Regions from separate parts of the Pseudomonas sp. P129 genome, predicted to be linked through region 1. Evidence: predicted binding sites of a transcription regulator. Region 1 holds the regulator's gene; each other region holds the start of a gene.
The links. The regulator FliA, encoded in region 1, starts transcription of late flagellar genes. The targets are predictions, from matches to a motif close to CTAAAGTTTNNNNNNNNNNNGCCGNTAA.
Positions count from the first base shown of each region.

Region 1 (3,511 bases):
AGGTGCTGACAGCCGCGTATCACAGTTACAAACGTTGTGGCTTGGCCGGATGCATTCTGACCAAGCTTGATGAAACAGCCAGCCTCGGTGAAGTCCTGAGCCTGGCGATCAGTCACGAATTACCTGTGGCCTACCTCACGGACGGACCACGCATTCCTGATGACCTGCATACCCCGCGTCGTCATCAACTGGTAAGCCGCGCGGTGAGTGTGCAAATGCAGGATGAGCCTAGTGAAGAAGCAATGGCTGATATGTTTGCTGACCTCTATCACACCCCTGGCAAGAGAGTGGGTTAAGTGATGGATATTATTGGAATGTCCCTGCGTCAACGGTCTGCCATGCGGTGTTCATTTGCGCACGTGCAGCCCTCGATGTGGTTTCGGTCTACGCAAGACAAGGTAAAGAAATAACATGGGCAGCATGCATCCCGTACAGGTTATCGCGGTGACCGGTGGCAAAGGTGGCGTCGGTAAGACTAACGTGTCAGTGAACCTTTCACTGGCCCTCGCCGAGCTCGGCCGTCGCGTCATGCTGCTGGACGCCGATCTGGGTCTGGCCAATGTCGACGTGCTGCTTGGGTTGACGCCCAAGCGCACGCTTGCCGATGTCATCGAGGGGCGTTGTGAGTTGCGCGACGTGCTGTTGCAGGGGCCGGGCGGGGTTCGGATCGTACCCGCTGCGTCCGGCACCCAGAGCATGGTGCATCTGTCGCCCGCTCAGCATGCCGGCCTGATCCAGGCGTTCAGCGAGATTGGCGACAACCTCGATGTGCTGGTGATCGACACAGCCGCCGGTATCGGCGAGTCGGTGGTCAGCTTCGTGCGCGCCGCTCAGGAAGTGCTGCTGGTGGTGTGCGACGAGCCCACGTCGATCACCGATGCCTACGCCCTGATCAAACTGCTCAACCGCGATTACGGCATGAACCGCTTCCGGGTGCTGGCCAACATGGCACAGAGCCCGCAGGAAGGGCGCAACCTGTTCGCCAAACTGACCAAAGTGACGGATCGTTTTCTCGATGTTGCGCTGCAGTATGTAGGCGCCGTGCCGTACGACGAATGCGTACGCAAGGCTGTACAGAAACAGCGCGCCGTTTACGAAGCATTCCCGCGTTCCAAATGTGCACTGGCCTTCAAGGCCATTGCCCAGAAGGTTGATACCTGGCCGTTGCCAGCCAACCCGCGGGGTCATCTCGAGTTCTTCGTTGAGCGACTCGTTCACCAGACCAGTGCAGGGCCTGTGCAATGACTGCGAGCGGCTACCAGATGTACAGCAAGACTTCCCGTAATTCACAATACGAGTTGATCGAGCGCTATGCGCCCTTGGTCAAGCGTATCGCTTATCATCTGCTGGCGCGCTTGCCGGCCAGCGTGCAGGTCGAGGATCTGATCCAGGCCGGCATGATCGGCCTGCTTGAAGTCTCCACCAAGTATGATTCCACCAAGGGTGCGAGTTTCGAGACCTATGCCGGCATCCGCATCCGTGGTGCGATGCTCGATGAAGTGCGCAAGGGGGACTGGGCGCCACGCTCGGTACACCGCAATACGCGCATGGTGAGTGACGCAATTCGGGCAATTGAAGCTAAAACCGGCCGTGACGCTAAAGATCACGAGGTTGCGGCCGAACTCCAGTTAAGTCTCGATGATTACTACGGGATTTTGAACGATACCTTGGGCAGCCGCCTCTTCAGTTTCGACGACCTGCTGCAGGACGGCGATCATGAAGGGCTGCACGAGGATGGCGCAAGCGGTTCGCTTGAGCCGTCGCGCGACCTGGAAGACGAGCGCTTCCAGGCTGCGTTGGCCGATGCAATTGCCAATCTGCCAGAGCGTGAGCGTCTGGTGTTGGCGCTGTACTACGACGAAGAGCTGAACCTCAAGGAAATCGGAGAGGTTCTGGGGGTCAGCGAATCTCGGGTCAGTCAGTTACACAGCCAGTGCGCAGCTCGTTTGCGAGGGCGTTTGGGGGAGTGGCGAGCGCGTTGACAGGCAATGTGCGGTCTATGGCCGCGCGTTGACTGCAAGCCGGCTGTGCAGAGCGTTACGTGGTAACAGGATGGACCCGTCAGAAGCCTGTCAGGCATTGCCTTGATGGGCTTGTTTCTCAGGTCTTTGCCTGTTGTTGTGCCAAGCCCGTCGTCGTTTCGTACAGCCGGGGGTGTGCTGTGCCAGTATTGAGTGAACAGCGTGTTCAGGTGCTGAACGCGTTAAAGACTGCTTGGAGGTCGAATTGGACAAGAACATGAAAATCCTCATCGTTGATGACTTCTCAACGATGCGGCGGATCATCAAGAACCTTTTGCGTGATCTGGGGTTTACCAACACATCGGAAGCGGATGATGGTCTGACCGCATTGCCGATGCTGCAGAGCGGTGCCTTTGACTTTCTGGTGACGGACTGGAACATGCCTGGCATGTCCGGTATCGATCTGCTGCGCGAAGTCCGCAAGGACGAACGCCTCAAGAGCCTTCCCGTGCTGATGGTCACTGCCGAAGCCAAGCGTGAGCAGATCATTGAAGCTGCCCAGGCTGGGGTGAACGGTTATGTAGTCAAGCCATTCACTGCCCAAGCCCTGAAAGACAAGATCGACAAGATCTTTGAACGCGTCAATAGCTGATGCAAGCCGCGAGGGCGCTATGGATAACAATGATTCGATGGCCGACTTTGAGTCGACCTTAAAAAGACACGCGCAGGAACTTGTCACCAGCCTTGAAAAGGGTCGTTTTGGTGACGCTGTGCAACTGATCCACGAACTCAATCAGACACGCGACCGCGGCCTTTATCAGGAAGTGGGCAAGCTGACTCGTGAGCTGCACAGTGCAATCGTAAACTTTCACATTGATCCGCACATGCCTCAAGCCGAGGAAGTGTCGCAGATCACGGATGCTACCGAACGCCTGTCGTATGTGGTGAGGCTGACCGAGAATGCGGCCAACCGCACCATGGACCTGGTGGAGGAGAGTACGCCGGTCATGAACGGCCTGAGTTCCGACGCCAAGGCGTTGAGCGACGACTGGGGACGTTTCATGCGCCGCGAAATCGGTGCCGAAGAGTTCCGCGAGCTGGCCAAGCGGGTCGATGGTTTTCTGACGCGTACCGAGAAGGAAACCCATCAGGTTTCCGCACATCTGAATGACATTCTGCTCGCCCAGGATTACCAGGACCTTACCGGTCAGGTCATCAAGCGTGTGACGCAACTGGTCACTGAAGTCGAGAGCAATCTGCTCAAACTGGTGCTCATGGCCAGTCATGTCGATCGCTTCGCAGGCATCGAACATGACGAACAATCCATCCTCGATGAAAAAGATCCTAAAAAACATCTCGCTCAGGGTGAAGGTCCGCAGATTCATGCCGATAAACGTGAAGACGTCGTATCCGGACAGGATGATGTAGACGATCTGCTATCGAGCCTCGGCTTCTAAGGTCTGTTGACGGTTAATTTTAGGGAGCACCCCATGAGCTTCGGCGCCGATGAAGAAATCCTTCAGGATTTTCTGGTAGAGGCCGGCGAAATT
Region 1 covers NZ_JAGPYS010000017.1:58,381-61,891, reverse strand. The annotation lists gene flhF (flagellar biosynthesis protein FlhF) at 1-296, shown strand, start outside; gene fleN (flagellar synthesis regulator FleN) at 412-1,245, shown strand; gene fliA (RNA polymerase sigma factor FliA) at 1,242-1,982, shown strand; gene KBY02_RS24735 (chemotaxis response regulator CheY) at 2,239-2,613, shown strand; gene KBY02_RS24730 (protein phosphatase CheZ) at 2,633-3,418, shown strand; gene KBY02_RS24725 (chemotaxis protein CheA) at 3,452-3,511, shown strand, end outside.

Region 2 (3,511 bases), on a different contig from region 1:
CGATCCAGCAGGTTGTCGGCATACACGCTCTCGCCAATCTGCGCCTCGGCGGGCAGACGGCCGTCAAATGCCCAGGAATCCTTGCTGCGCTTGACCTCTACACTGTTGGCACCGTCAATGTTGACGCCGACATACAGCGCCAGACGCCGACTGCGCGACATGGTGATGGAAAAGTGCGTGTAATCGAGGCGATCGCCGGCGTTCTTCAAAGGATAGACGTCAGGCGCAAGCTCCTCGTCGGCAGTCGGCCAGGGCACGATAAAATCGCCGAGGAAGTTCTCTGCATAGCCGGTGCGTTTTTTCAAGTCGCTTGCTGGTGTGGTGCGTCCTGCGGCAAGCGCCTGTGGTTCGAGCAATGGGGTCGTCGACGTCAGCGGTTTGAGGTCGGCAAGGCGGGGACGGTAGGCGAGATCGATGGCGAACTTCTTGTCAGGCACAGTGCTTGCTCCTGTGGGGGACTGAATGTGTTTAGTTCACCATAGACGCGTTACAGAGTGGCGTCAGGCCGGACGTTCGACATGATCGACTGCCGATTCGGCAAATTCCGTTAAATAGGCTTAAGTATCTGGCAACGTGCGTCGATAAGCTGTTGATAAGAGCAATCCGCAGCTCGCGTTATTTCATTGACCGGAGGGCTACAGGATGTCGATAAAGCTACGTCTGTTCTTGCTGATAGGCACCAGTGTACTGACCGTCATGATCATCAGCCTGGTCAACTACCTGGGTAACACGCGCATGGAGGCGGCGATGCTCGACAGTGAAGTCAGCATGGCTGCGCTGGGCAATCACCTGGAAGCCGACATGATGCATGACGCGCTGCGTGCCGATGTGCTGTCGGCGATGCTGTTTGGTCTGGGCAGGAGCAACAGCACGCGTGACGAAGTGCAGACATCCCTGAAAGAGCATGCCGCACTGTTTCGCAAGGTCGTGAGCGATAACCTGCAACTGCCGCTCACCGATGCCATCAAGGCGGAGCTGAGCAGGATAAAGCCAAGCCTCGACGCTTATATCAGCGCAGGCGAGCGGATTGTCGGGCTGGCCATCGACAGCCCGGACCGTGCGCAGCAAGATCTGGGTACGTTCTCCAGCGCCTTCACGCAACTGGAGGGGCAGATGTCGACCTTGAGTGACCTGATCGAGGACAACTCCAAAGCCAGCGGCGAACGCACCCGTCAGACCACCCGCAGTGCCAATCTCACCTTGGCGGTCGTGCTTTCGATCAGTATTTTGCTGCTGCTGGTCCAGGGGTATTGGGTGACGCGCAGCATCATGATCCCGCTTGCGTCCGCCAGTCGTATTGCCGACAGCATTGCTCATGGCAACCTCAGCGAACCCATTGCCGAGTCCCGTGGCCGTGACGAAGCCAGCATGCTGATTCGCAGCCTGGCGATCATGCAGCGTGACCTGCGCAGCATGATCGAAGTGGTGCGCAGCAATGCCAATGACGTCAGCGGCATGAGCCGTCAGCTCAGCAGTGGTTGCCATGAGGTGGCCGACAGCAGCCGGCAACAGAGTTCGGCAGCCGGCACCATGTCGGCGGCGACCAGCGAGATGACCGCAAGTATCGAAGAAATCACCCGGCATGCCGGGCAGGCACTGGAAATGGCCAGTCAGGCCGAATCCCTGGCCAAGAACGGCGGTCGGGTGATTCATCAGGTGGTCAGTGACATGGACAGCATTGCCCGTTCGGCACAGCAGTCGGCTCAGGTGATCCGCACGCTGGACAAGGACTCGGAAGGCATCTTCAATATTATTCAGGTCATCAAGGGGATTGCCGACCAGACCAACCTGCTGGCGCTCAACGCGGCCATCGAGGCTGCCCGTGCCGGCGAGCAGGGCCGTGGTTTTGCCGTGGTGGCCGACGAGGTGCGCAGCCTGGCCGGACGCACCAGTGCGTCTACCCAGGAAATCACCGCCATGGTTGCGCGCATTCAGCAGAGCACCCGCGAAGCGGTTACCAGCATGGAAGCCGGTGTCGCTCAGGTCGACAAGGGCATGGCGGTCACCGCCGAAGTGGAACGTGCGATCAGCGACATCCTGGATGCTACGTTGAGCACCACGCAGTTGGTCAACGACATCACCCGTACCATTGGCGAGCAAAGTCTGGCCAGTAATGAAATCGCCCATCAGGTAGAAATGATTGCCAGCATGTCCGAGGGCAATAGCCGGGTCATCGGCCAGACCGCCAGTACCACCGACGAGCTGTCGGTAATGGCCGGGCAGCTTTCACAATCGGTCGATCGCTTTCAGCTGTGATATCAAATTGCCCGGGTCTGCAGTACTCTGCGGCGCGAAAAGCGCCGTGAACTGCGTGGCTGAAGTTTTTTCGCCTGCGCTGAAGGCGAACGCATTAAAGCTTTGGTAGCGACAGACGTTAACCATCGCACCGGAATCACCCTTGTACCCAGGAGCAGCAAAATGCAGACGTTAAAGGCTTTGTACGAGTCAGTTGAAAAGCAGTTTTTCAACACGCTGACCAAGAAGCTATCAAGCCTTTTCCTGCTGGTCCTGGTCAGCGCCTTGCTGTATTGGGTGGCGCTGAATATTCGTTCCGACATCATGCTGCAATTGCGCGGCACACAAACGGACCCGGCCGCGCTGGGCGTGATCCAGAGTCAGCTGGATCTGCTGAGCAATGCGATTTTGCTGAGCACGCTGTTCACGCTGGTCATGGTCAGCTTCATGGTCTGGTATTTCCGCCACCTGATCGTGCGCCCGGTGATGTCCATGACCCGCGCGCTCGAAGAGGTCGCCAGCGGTGAAGGTGATCTGTCGAGGGATCTGCCGTTGCTCACTCACGATGAAATTCGCGGGCTGGCCAGTACCTGCAATCTCTTTCTGGCCAAACAGCGTGAGATCATCAGCAGCATTCAGGGGCTGACGGTACAGATTGCCGTCGAGTCGGCGCGTTCGCTGAAGAACATCAGTGATTCCAGCGACAGCGCGACCGATCAGGCCCGCTTCGCCAGAGAAGTGATGGACCAGAGCAACATGGCAGTGGGCAGCATCGAGGATGTCTCGCAGCAGACTCAGGGCATTTCCAGCACCACCGCGCAGAACCTGAGCATGGCGCGCGACTCTTACGCCGAATTGCTGGAAGTGACCGGAAACATCAGCCAGATATCCAGCAGCCTGAATGAGTTCGGTGGGCTGGTCTCCGGCTTGAATGAGCGTTCATCAAGCATCAAGTCGATTGTCGGGCTTATTCAGCAGATTTCTTCGCAAACCAACCTGTTGGCGCTCAATGCGGCCATCGAAGCGGCGCGGGCGGGGGAGAGTGGTCGAGGTTTCGCGGTGGTGGCCGACGAAGTACGCACGCTGGCGCAAAACGTCAGTAAAGCCACTGACGACATCTCGCGCAACATCGACGCCATGCTTCAGGAAGTCAGCTCCACACACGAACAGACCATTCAGATCAGCCAAAGCGCCCGCGAAACCCAGCTGGTGGTGGAGCGTGCGTCCGGCCATTTCGAAAGCATGATCGGCGATTTCGAGTCGACCAACGACAAGC
Region 2 covers NZ_JAGPYS010000002.1:811,063-814,573, reverse strand. The annotation lists gene KBY02_RS08765 (DNA/RNA non-specific endonuclease) at 1-437, opposite strand, end outside; partial or broken gene KBY02_RS26475 (MCP four helix bundle domain-containing protein) at 643-1,398, shown strand; gene KBY02_RS26470 (methyl-accepting chemotaxis protein) at 1,393-2,256, shown strand; gene KBY02_RS08755 (methyl-accepting chemotaxis protein) at 2,419-3,511, shown strand, end outside.
Region 2: the regulator FliA is predicted to act here: its motif matches at 2,351-2,378, upstream of KBY02_RS08755 (methyl-accepting chemotaxis protein).

Region 3 (3,511 bases), on a different contig from region 1:
TACTCACGATGACTTCCTTGATCGATCACTGGGCAGTACTGCAAATGGACGCGCTACAGCACGACACCCGGATTACATAACTCGAAGGTTTCGCTGACTGCCTTGCTTTGCCCGGTCAGGTGCAGCGAAGTCCCGGTCTTGCCGGCTTCACGCTGGATCACTGCCAGCAGTTGCAGGCCGGCGCCGTCCATCTCGGTGACCTGTGAAAGGTCAACTTCCAGGCGTGCCGCAGCGCCGATCTGTGGCAATAGCCTGGCGGCCAGTTCGGTCACGGTGTAGATCGTCAACTCGCCGTCGATCTGCACGCGTGCAGTGTCGTTGGTGCTCTCGTCTGGCGTGGGCATGCTGGCCTCCAGGGGCCTGGGTCTCAGGGCAGGATGAGCTTGGAAACCGCTGCGAGCATTTGTGCCGGCTGAAACGGTTTGACGACCCACGCCTTGGCGCCTGCGGCCTGACCTTCGGCCTTTTTCGATTCCTGGGATTCGGTGGTCAGCATGATGATGGGCGTGAACTTGTAGCTGGCCAGCTTCTTCACTTCCTTGACGAAAGTGATGCCGTCCATGTTCGGCATGTTCACGTCGCTGATGATCAGGTGCACCTTCTGCCCGGTGAGCTTGCCCAGTGCATCCTTCCCGTCACAGGCTTCGATAACGTCGTATCCGGCACTCTTCAGCGCGATACCGACGACTTGCCGGACGCTGCTTGAATCGTCGACCACCAATACACTCTTAGCCATGATTTACTCCTAGAAAAACGTGATTTCCTGCGAATCCTGCTGTGCTGCCGATTCACCTCGGTGAGTGCGACGTTGCTCGTCGGTCGCGTAGGTAGACTCCATGCGCGCCAGCCATTGCCGGGCGTCGATGGCGACGGCCTCGTCGGGGGACTGGCTAGCCTGCAGAAGGTGCGCGTGCAGCGAGTCGATGTTGTCGCGTACGTGGGCGAGAATCTGGCTGACCCGGTCCTGAAACTGCAGGTTCACCAGGACCTCGGTCATTTCGTCGCGAATCCCGTAGCTCTCCTGCTTGAGCAGGTCGGCGGACTCGGCCAGGCGACCGGTGATGCTCTGGAAGCGCTCCAGTACGTTCTGAATGCTTTGTTCGGAAGCGGCCACCGAATGGCTGTCCTGATCGGCACCGCTCGATGCGGCCTGCACCAACTGGGTGATGGCGTTGTTGATGATGTCGACCTTGGCGGACATCTGCTGACCGGTTTCGCTGGATTTGCTCGACAGGCTGCGCACCGCATCGGCCACCACGGCAAAGCCACGGCCCGCCTCACCGGCACGCGCTGCCTCGATGGCCGCGTTGAGGGCCAGCAGGTTGGTCTGTGCGGCAATCGCCGCAACGTCGGCGGCCATGGTGCGCAATTCGCCGGTATAGGCGGTGAGGCTGCGCACCTGGGAGAGCGTCTGGTCGCGGCTGGCCTGAGTGGATTTGAGCGAGTCGATTACCCGGCTTAGTTCGCTGTCGCTTTGCGACAACACTTTCAGCGCACCATCGGCATTCTGACCGTCCAGCTCACCGGCAGCGTGCTGCGACGCCTGCACGGTTTCCTGCAGGCGCTCGGAGATGCCCATGAAACGCGTGCTCAATTCGACAATCGCGGTTTCGGTCTGCTGGCGCGAGCTTTCGACCTGCTTGGCCCAGATCGGCATGGCACCGAGGAGGATTTCATTGAACTGGGCGTTGGACGCCATGGCGCTGCTTTGAGCGCTATGCGCCTGGTGGTGATCCATCGCCTGAGCCACGGCGCGGCGCACTTGGGTCTGTTGGGAGCGGGCGGCCAAGGCACAGGCGCCGAGACCAATCGCCAGCAGTGCAGCACACGCCACCAGATTGGCCGTACCCGTGCCGAACTGCGTGAGAATCCAGGCAATGGCGGGTATGACGGGAATGAGTGAGAACCAGATGAAACGCGGATGATTTTCTGCAGGAGCACTACTGTATTGATTCGACATCATGGGTTCGATCCCTGAACAGTGCAGCGTTGTACACGACTCAATGGTTATCTGCGCGCCGCAGACAAACTTGATCCCCGTACGGGAGCCTTCCGTCCGGTCGCTTGGCGCACAACCCGATCCTGTTAAAAATAGCGGGTATTCGGGGCATCGCAAGTCGGCGCAGCGAACGCGTTGGCAGAACAGCCGGATTCACTAGGGAGAGGACGCAGAGCGTCCGGAAAGGCATGCGACGCAGAGCGCCGCACGATAGAGGGGGGATCGTTCCTCACGCTCCAGCGTGGGAATGCGGTTCACGACGCTCCGCGTCGCAAGAGGACGCGGAGCGTCCAGAACGGCATGCGACGCAGAGCGCCGCACGATAGTGGGGTGATCGTTCCGCACGCTCCAGCGTGGGAATATGCAGTTCACGACGCTCCGCGTCGCAAGAGGACGCGGAGCGTCCGGAATGGCATACGACGCAGAGCGCCGCACGATAGTGGGGTGATCGTTCCTCACGCTCCAGCGTGGGAATGCAGTTCACGACGCTCTGCGTCGTCAAGAGGAGGCGGAGCGTCCGGAATGGCATGCGACGCAGAGCGCCGCACGATAGTCGAGATGATCGTTCCTCACGCTACGGAGCATGGGCACGATAGTGTTTTCCCGTACGCCTCTCGTCTGGTGTGGCTTAGTGCAGCTTCATCCGCGGCTCGGTGCCTTTACCGATCTTGCTGCCCAGCATCAGCATCAGGGTACGGAAGGTGCCGTACAGCGCCATCTGGTGCATGCGGTACAGCGACACGTAGAACATCCGCGCCAGCCAGCCTTCAAGCATCACGCTGCCCATCAGGTTACCCATCAGATTGCCGACGGCCGAGAAGCTCGACAGCGAGATCAGCGAGCCGTAGTCCTTGTAGGTGTACTCCGGCAATGTCTTGCCTTCAATCCGCAAGCGTAGCGATTTGACCAGCAAGGATGCCTGCTGGTGGGCGGCCTGAGCGCGCGGCGGGACGTTGCGGTCGGTGCCTTTTTGCGGGCAGGCCGCGCAGTCACCGAAGGCGAAGATATTTTCGTCACGGGTGGTTTGCAGCGTCGGCAACACTTGCAACTGATTGATCCGGTTGCTTTCCAGGCCATCCAGCTCATGCAGGAAGGCCGGGGCACGAATACCTGCCGCCCAGACCTTCAGGCTGGCCGGGATGACCTGCCCGGTAGCGGTGATCAAGCCATCAGCCGTCACTTCACTGACTGCTGCATTGGTCAGTACCGTCACGCCGAGCTTTTCCAGCGTCTTGTGCACCGGCGCGCCGATGCGCTCGGGCAGCGCGGGCAACACCCGTGGCCCGGCTTCGATCACCGTGATGCGCAGGTTTTCCGGCTTGATCTGACCCAGCCCGTAAGCCGCCAGCTCATGTGCCGCGTTGTGCAGCTCTGCCGCCAGCTCGACACCGGTTGCACCGGCACCCACGATGGCCACGGTAATTTCCTGCGCGCTGTCGGCCTGGCCGGCGTGGGCGCGCAGGTAGTGGTTGAGCAGTTGCTGGTGAAAGCGCTCGGCCTGTTTGCGGCTGT
Region 3 covers NZ_JAGPYS010000011.1:98,364-101,874, forward strand. The annotation lists gene KBY02_RS21330 (chemotaxis protein CheA) at 1-7, opposite strand, end outside; gene KBY02_RS21335 (lipid asymmetry maintenance protein MlaB) at 54-344, opposite strand; gene KBY02_RS21340 (response regulator) at 368-736, opposite strand; gene KBY02_RS21345 (methyl-accepting chemotaxis protein) at 746-1,963, opposite strand; gene KBY02_RS21350 (NAD(P)/FAD-dependent oxidoreductase) at 2,628-3,511, opposite strand, start outside.
Region 3: the regulator FliA is predicted to act here: its motif matches at 2,008-2,035, upstream of KBY02_RS21345 (methyl-accepting chemotaxis protein).

Region 4 (3,511 bases), on a different contig from region 1:
ATTGATCGGGTTAGTCGGGTTCTGGCGATCATACAGAGCAGACGACGCGTACCCCACCACCCTGGCCACTTGTGAATCCGGATACGTCCCGGCTACCAGCGCACGGCGTGCAGCGTTGGCACGGTTGGCCGACAATTCCCAGTTGCCGAACCCGCCACTGCCCACGAAAGGCGTTGCATCGGTGTGGCCGCTGATACTGACCTTGTTCGGCACACTTTTGATGGTGTCAGCCAGGGCCAGCAGAATGTCTTCGAAATATGGTTTGAGACGCGCGCTGCCCGAGTCGAACATCGGCCGGTTTTCCGCATCCATGATCTGGATACGCAAGCCGTCCTGAGTGATCTCGAACAGAATCTGGTCCTTGAATTTCTGCAGCTGCGGGTTTTCCTCGACCTTGTTCTGCAATTCCTGGAGCAGCATCTCCAGACGTTCCTGCTCCACCGCTTCAGCCTTGGTCTCGGCATTTTCCGCCTCAAGCGGCACGGTGTCCGGCGACGGCGTGGTCTGCACCTCGGGGTTCAGCGTCTGGTTCGGCGACATCTCCGGCGAACCGCCCAGATCGATCACGTACGGCGAACCGCTGTCCGAGAAGCCGACCGGGTCCTTGAAATAACCGGCGACCGCGAGCAACTGCTCGGGGGTGGCAGACGACATCAGCCACAGCACCAGAAAGAACGCCATCATCGCCGTCGCGAAGTCGGCAAATGCGATCTTCCAGGCACCGCCGTGATGTCCGCCACCAAAGCGCTTTACGCGCTTGATGATAATCGGCTGATTATTTTCCATGACTTAGCGACCGCGAACCGCTTGTTCCAGCTCGCTGAAGCTGGGGCGATGCAGCGGATAGAGAACCTTGCGGCCGAATTCGACAGCCAGCGAAGGCGGCATGCCGGAGGCCGAGGCCACCAGCGACGCCTTGATGCTCTCGTAGACGTTCATTTCTTCCTTGGCATCATGCGCAAGGCTGGTGGCCAGAGGACCGAAGAAACCGTAAGCCGCGAGAATACCGAAGAACGTACCGACCAGCGCCGCACCTACGTGCATGCCGATCGCTGCCTTGTCGCCCGAACCCAGCGACGCCATGGTCACCACGATACCCAGTACCGCAGCCACGATACCGAAGCCGGGCATACCGTCGGCGATACCGGTAATGGCGTGGGATGGATGCTCGAGGTCTTCTTTCATGCTCAGCAGCTCCATGTCGAACAGACCTTCCAGCTCGTGAGGAGCCATGTTGCCGGACGACATGATGCGCAGGTAATCGCAGATGTACGCAGTCATGCGCTCATCCTTGAGGACACCCGGGTATTTGGCGAAGATCGGGCTGGAGGCAGCGTCTTCGATATCCCCTTCGATCGCCATCATGCCTTCACGGCGGCTCTTGTTGAGGATTTCGTAGACCAGCCCCAGCACTTCAAGGTAATAGGCATGTGTGAAGCGCGTACCGAACATCTTCAGCGACTTCTTGAACACGTGCATGAACATGTAGCCAGGGTTGGCCTGGAGGAACGCGCCCAGTGCAGCACCGCCGATAATCAAGACCTCGTACGGTTGGAACAGCGCCATGACCTTGCCATGGGACAGCACATATCCGCCGATGACACTTGCGAGAACGACAATGATGCCGATGATTTTAGCCATAGGAAAAAATACTTTACTGAGTCGGGTTCAGGGACAGTCCGGAAGTTGTTGAATCTCTTCTTCTCCTTATCGGCCTAACTGGGCCAGACTATAGCCGGTTCTTTTGAAAAACCCATTTATGCGCCTCCATAAAAGGAGGAAAATGGCCTCAGCACCCCGTACGCTGGCGGTTTCCCAGCTCAGATAATCAGCCGCACAGGCCCTCGAATGCCGACAGTACACGCAGCACATCACCTCGTTCCGAAGACGCTGGATGCCTGGGTCAAACTGCTTGACGGCATCGCGTTGCCGGTCCCTGCCGTCAATCATGGACACGTCCGCGCCGCACTGAACGACAGTCGTCGGTCGCTGCGTGAAATTGCCGAAATGATGCAGGAAAGTCCTGCGCTGGTGCTGAGCGTGATGCGCGAGGCCAACCATCACACCCACGGTTTGACCGAGCAGGCCGAGAGCCTTGAAATTGCCATCAACCGCCTGGGTCTGGCGCGTACCGAAGTCCTGCTGGGCCGTTTACCGGCCAAGCCGTCCGAAGAAATTCCTGCGGCCTATCGCCAACTGATTCTGGTCAGCCAGCACGCCACGCAACAAGCCAACGGCCTGTTCGCCAGCCGGCTGGCGCGACTCTGGCAGGACATCCACATGGGCAGCCTGCTGTTTCTGTCGCCGCTCTGGCCGATGGCGCTGGCTTATCCGAAGCTGCTCGAAGAGCTGGAACTGCGGGTTATCCACAAGGGCCATTCCAGCGCTGCAGTGGAAAAAGAGCTGTTCGGCGTCAACCTGCTGGAACTGTGCCTGGCACTCGCCGAGTTCTGGCGCCTGCCGATCTGGGTTACGCGCGGCTATAAACTGTTGATCAACGAGCGACGCGATCTGGCCAAGGCGCTGCGTATCGCCCGCGAAGACAACAGCCCGCTGCAGCAGCAACAACTCATGGACGACGACCCCAACCTGCGCCGCTGGCTGAATCAGCCCGCCAATACCGTGTTGCTGGGCAACGGCCTGGCGCTGGCGGCACAAAATGCCTGGAACAGCCCGCACTGCCTGCGCTGGGAACGGCTGACCAGCCTGTACCTGCAACAGTCGATCAGCGAAGTACAGCAACAGGCGCACCAGAATGCAGCCAGCAGCGCACGCGTCCATGCGGAAAAAGACCTCTGGCACCCGGCCGAATCGCTGATCTGGCCGTGGGATGCACGGCGTGTAAGGCGCGACAATGAGCCTGCACCTCCGCCATCGGCTGACGCCCTGCAAATGTGGCGCAAGCAATGCGCCGAACTGCTGCAGGATCCCAGCCCGTTCATCAACGCCATGCACCTGACCACCTCGGCGCGCGACGCCTTCATCTCGTGCGGCATGGAGCGGGTCATGCTGCTGATGCTGGACAAGACCTCAACCGTGCTGCGCGTCAATCAGACTGCCGGACTGCCGAAGGACGCCGCTGCCTTGCAGCTGTTCATCAAGGAAAGCACCGTACTGCAGCGCTTGCTGACCCAGCCGACGCAGTTACGCATGACGCCCGCCAACAGTGCGCAATTTGCCGCCCTGCTGCCCCCGCCGCTGAAAACCCTGTTCAGTGGCCAGCACTGGCTGATTCGCTCGCTGAGCAACAACGGCAAAGTCATGCTGCTGGTGGTCGCCGACCAGGGCGGCGGGGCCTTGTCGGAAATTTCCGTCCAGGCATTCGGAAAAACCGCGCAATGTATTGAACGGGCACTGGGCATCTTTAGTCATCGCAAAGCCTGAGGCCTGGCGTACAATTCGCCCCTTTCCTTTCATCGGAGGCTGCAAATGTCCGCATTCACTGGCTTGTCGCTGGTCATCGAACCCAACGATCTGCTTGAGCGTCTAGACGCCCCGGAACTGATCCTCG
Region 4 covers NZ_JAGPYS010000005.1:219,126-222,636, reverse strand. The annotation lists gene motB (flagellar motor protein MotB) at 1-786, opposite strand, end outside; gene motA (flagellar motor stator protein MotA) at 790-1,641, opposite strand; gene KBY02_RS14740 (HDOD domain-containing protein) at 1,849-3,384, shown strand; partial or broken gene KBY02_RS14735 (rhodanese-like domain-containing protein) at 3,430-3,511, shown strand, end outside.
Region 4: the regulator FliA is predicted to act here: its motif matches at 1,708-1,735, upstream of motA (flagellar motor stator protein MotA).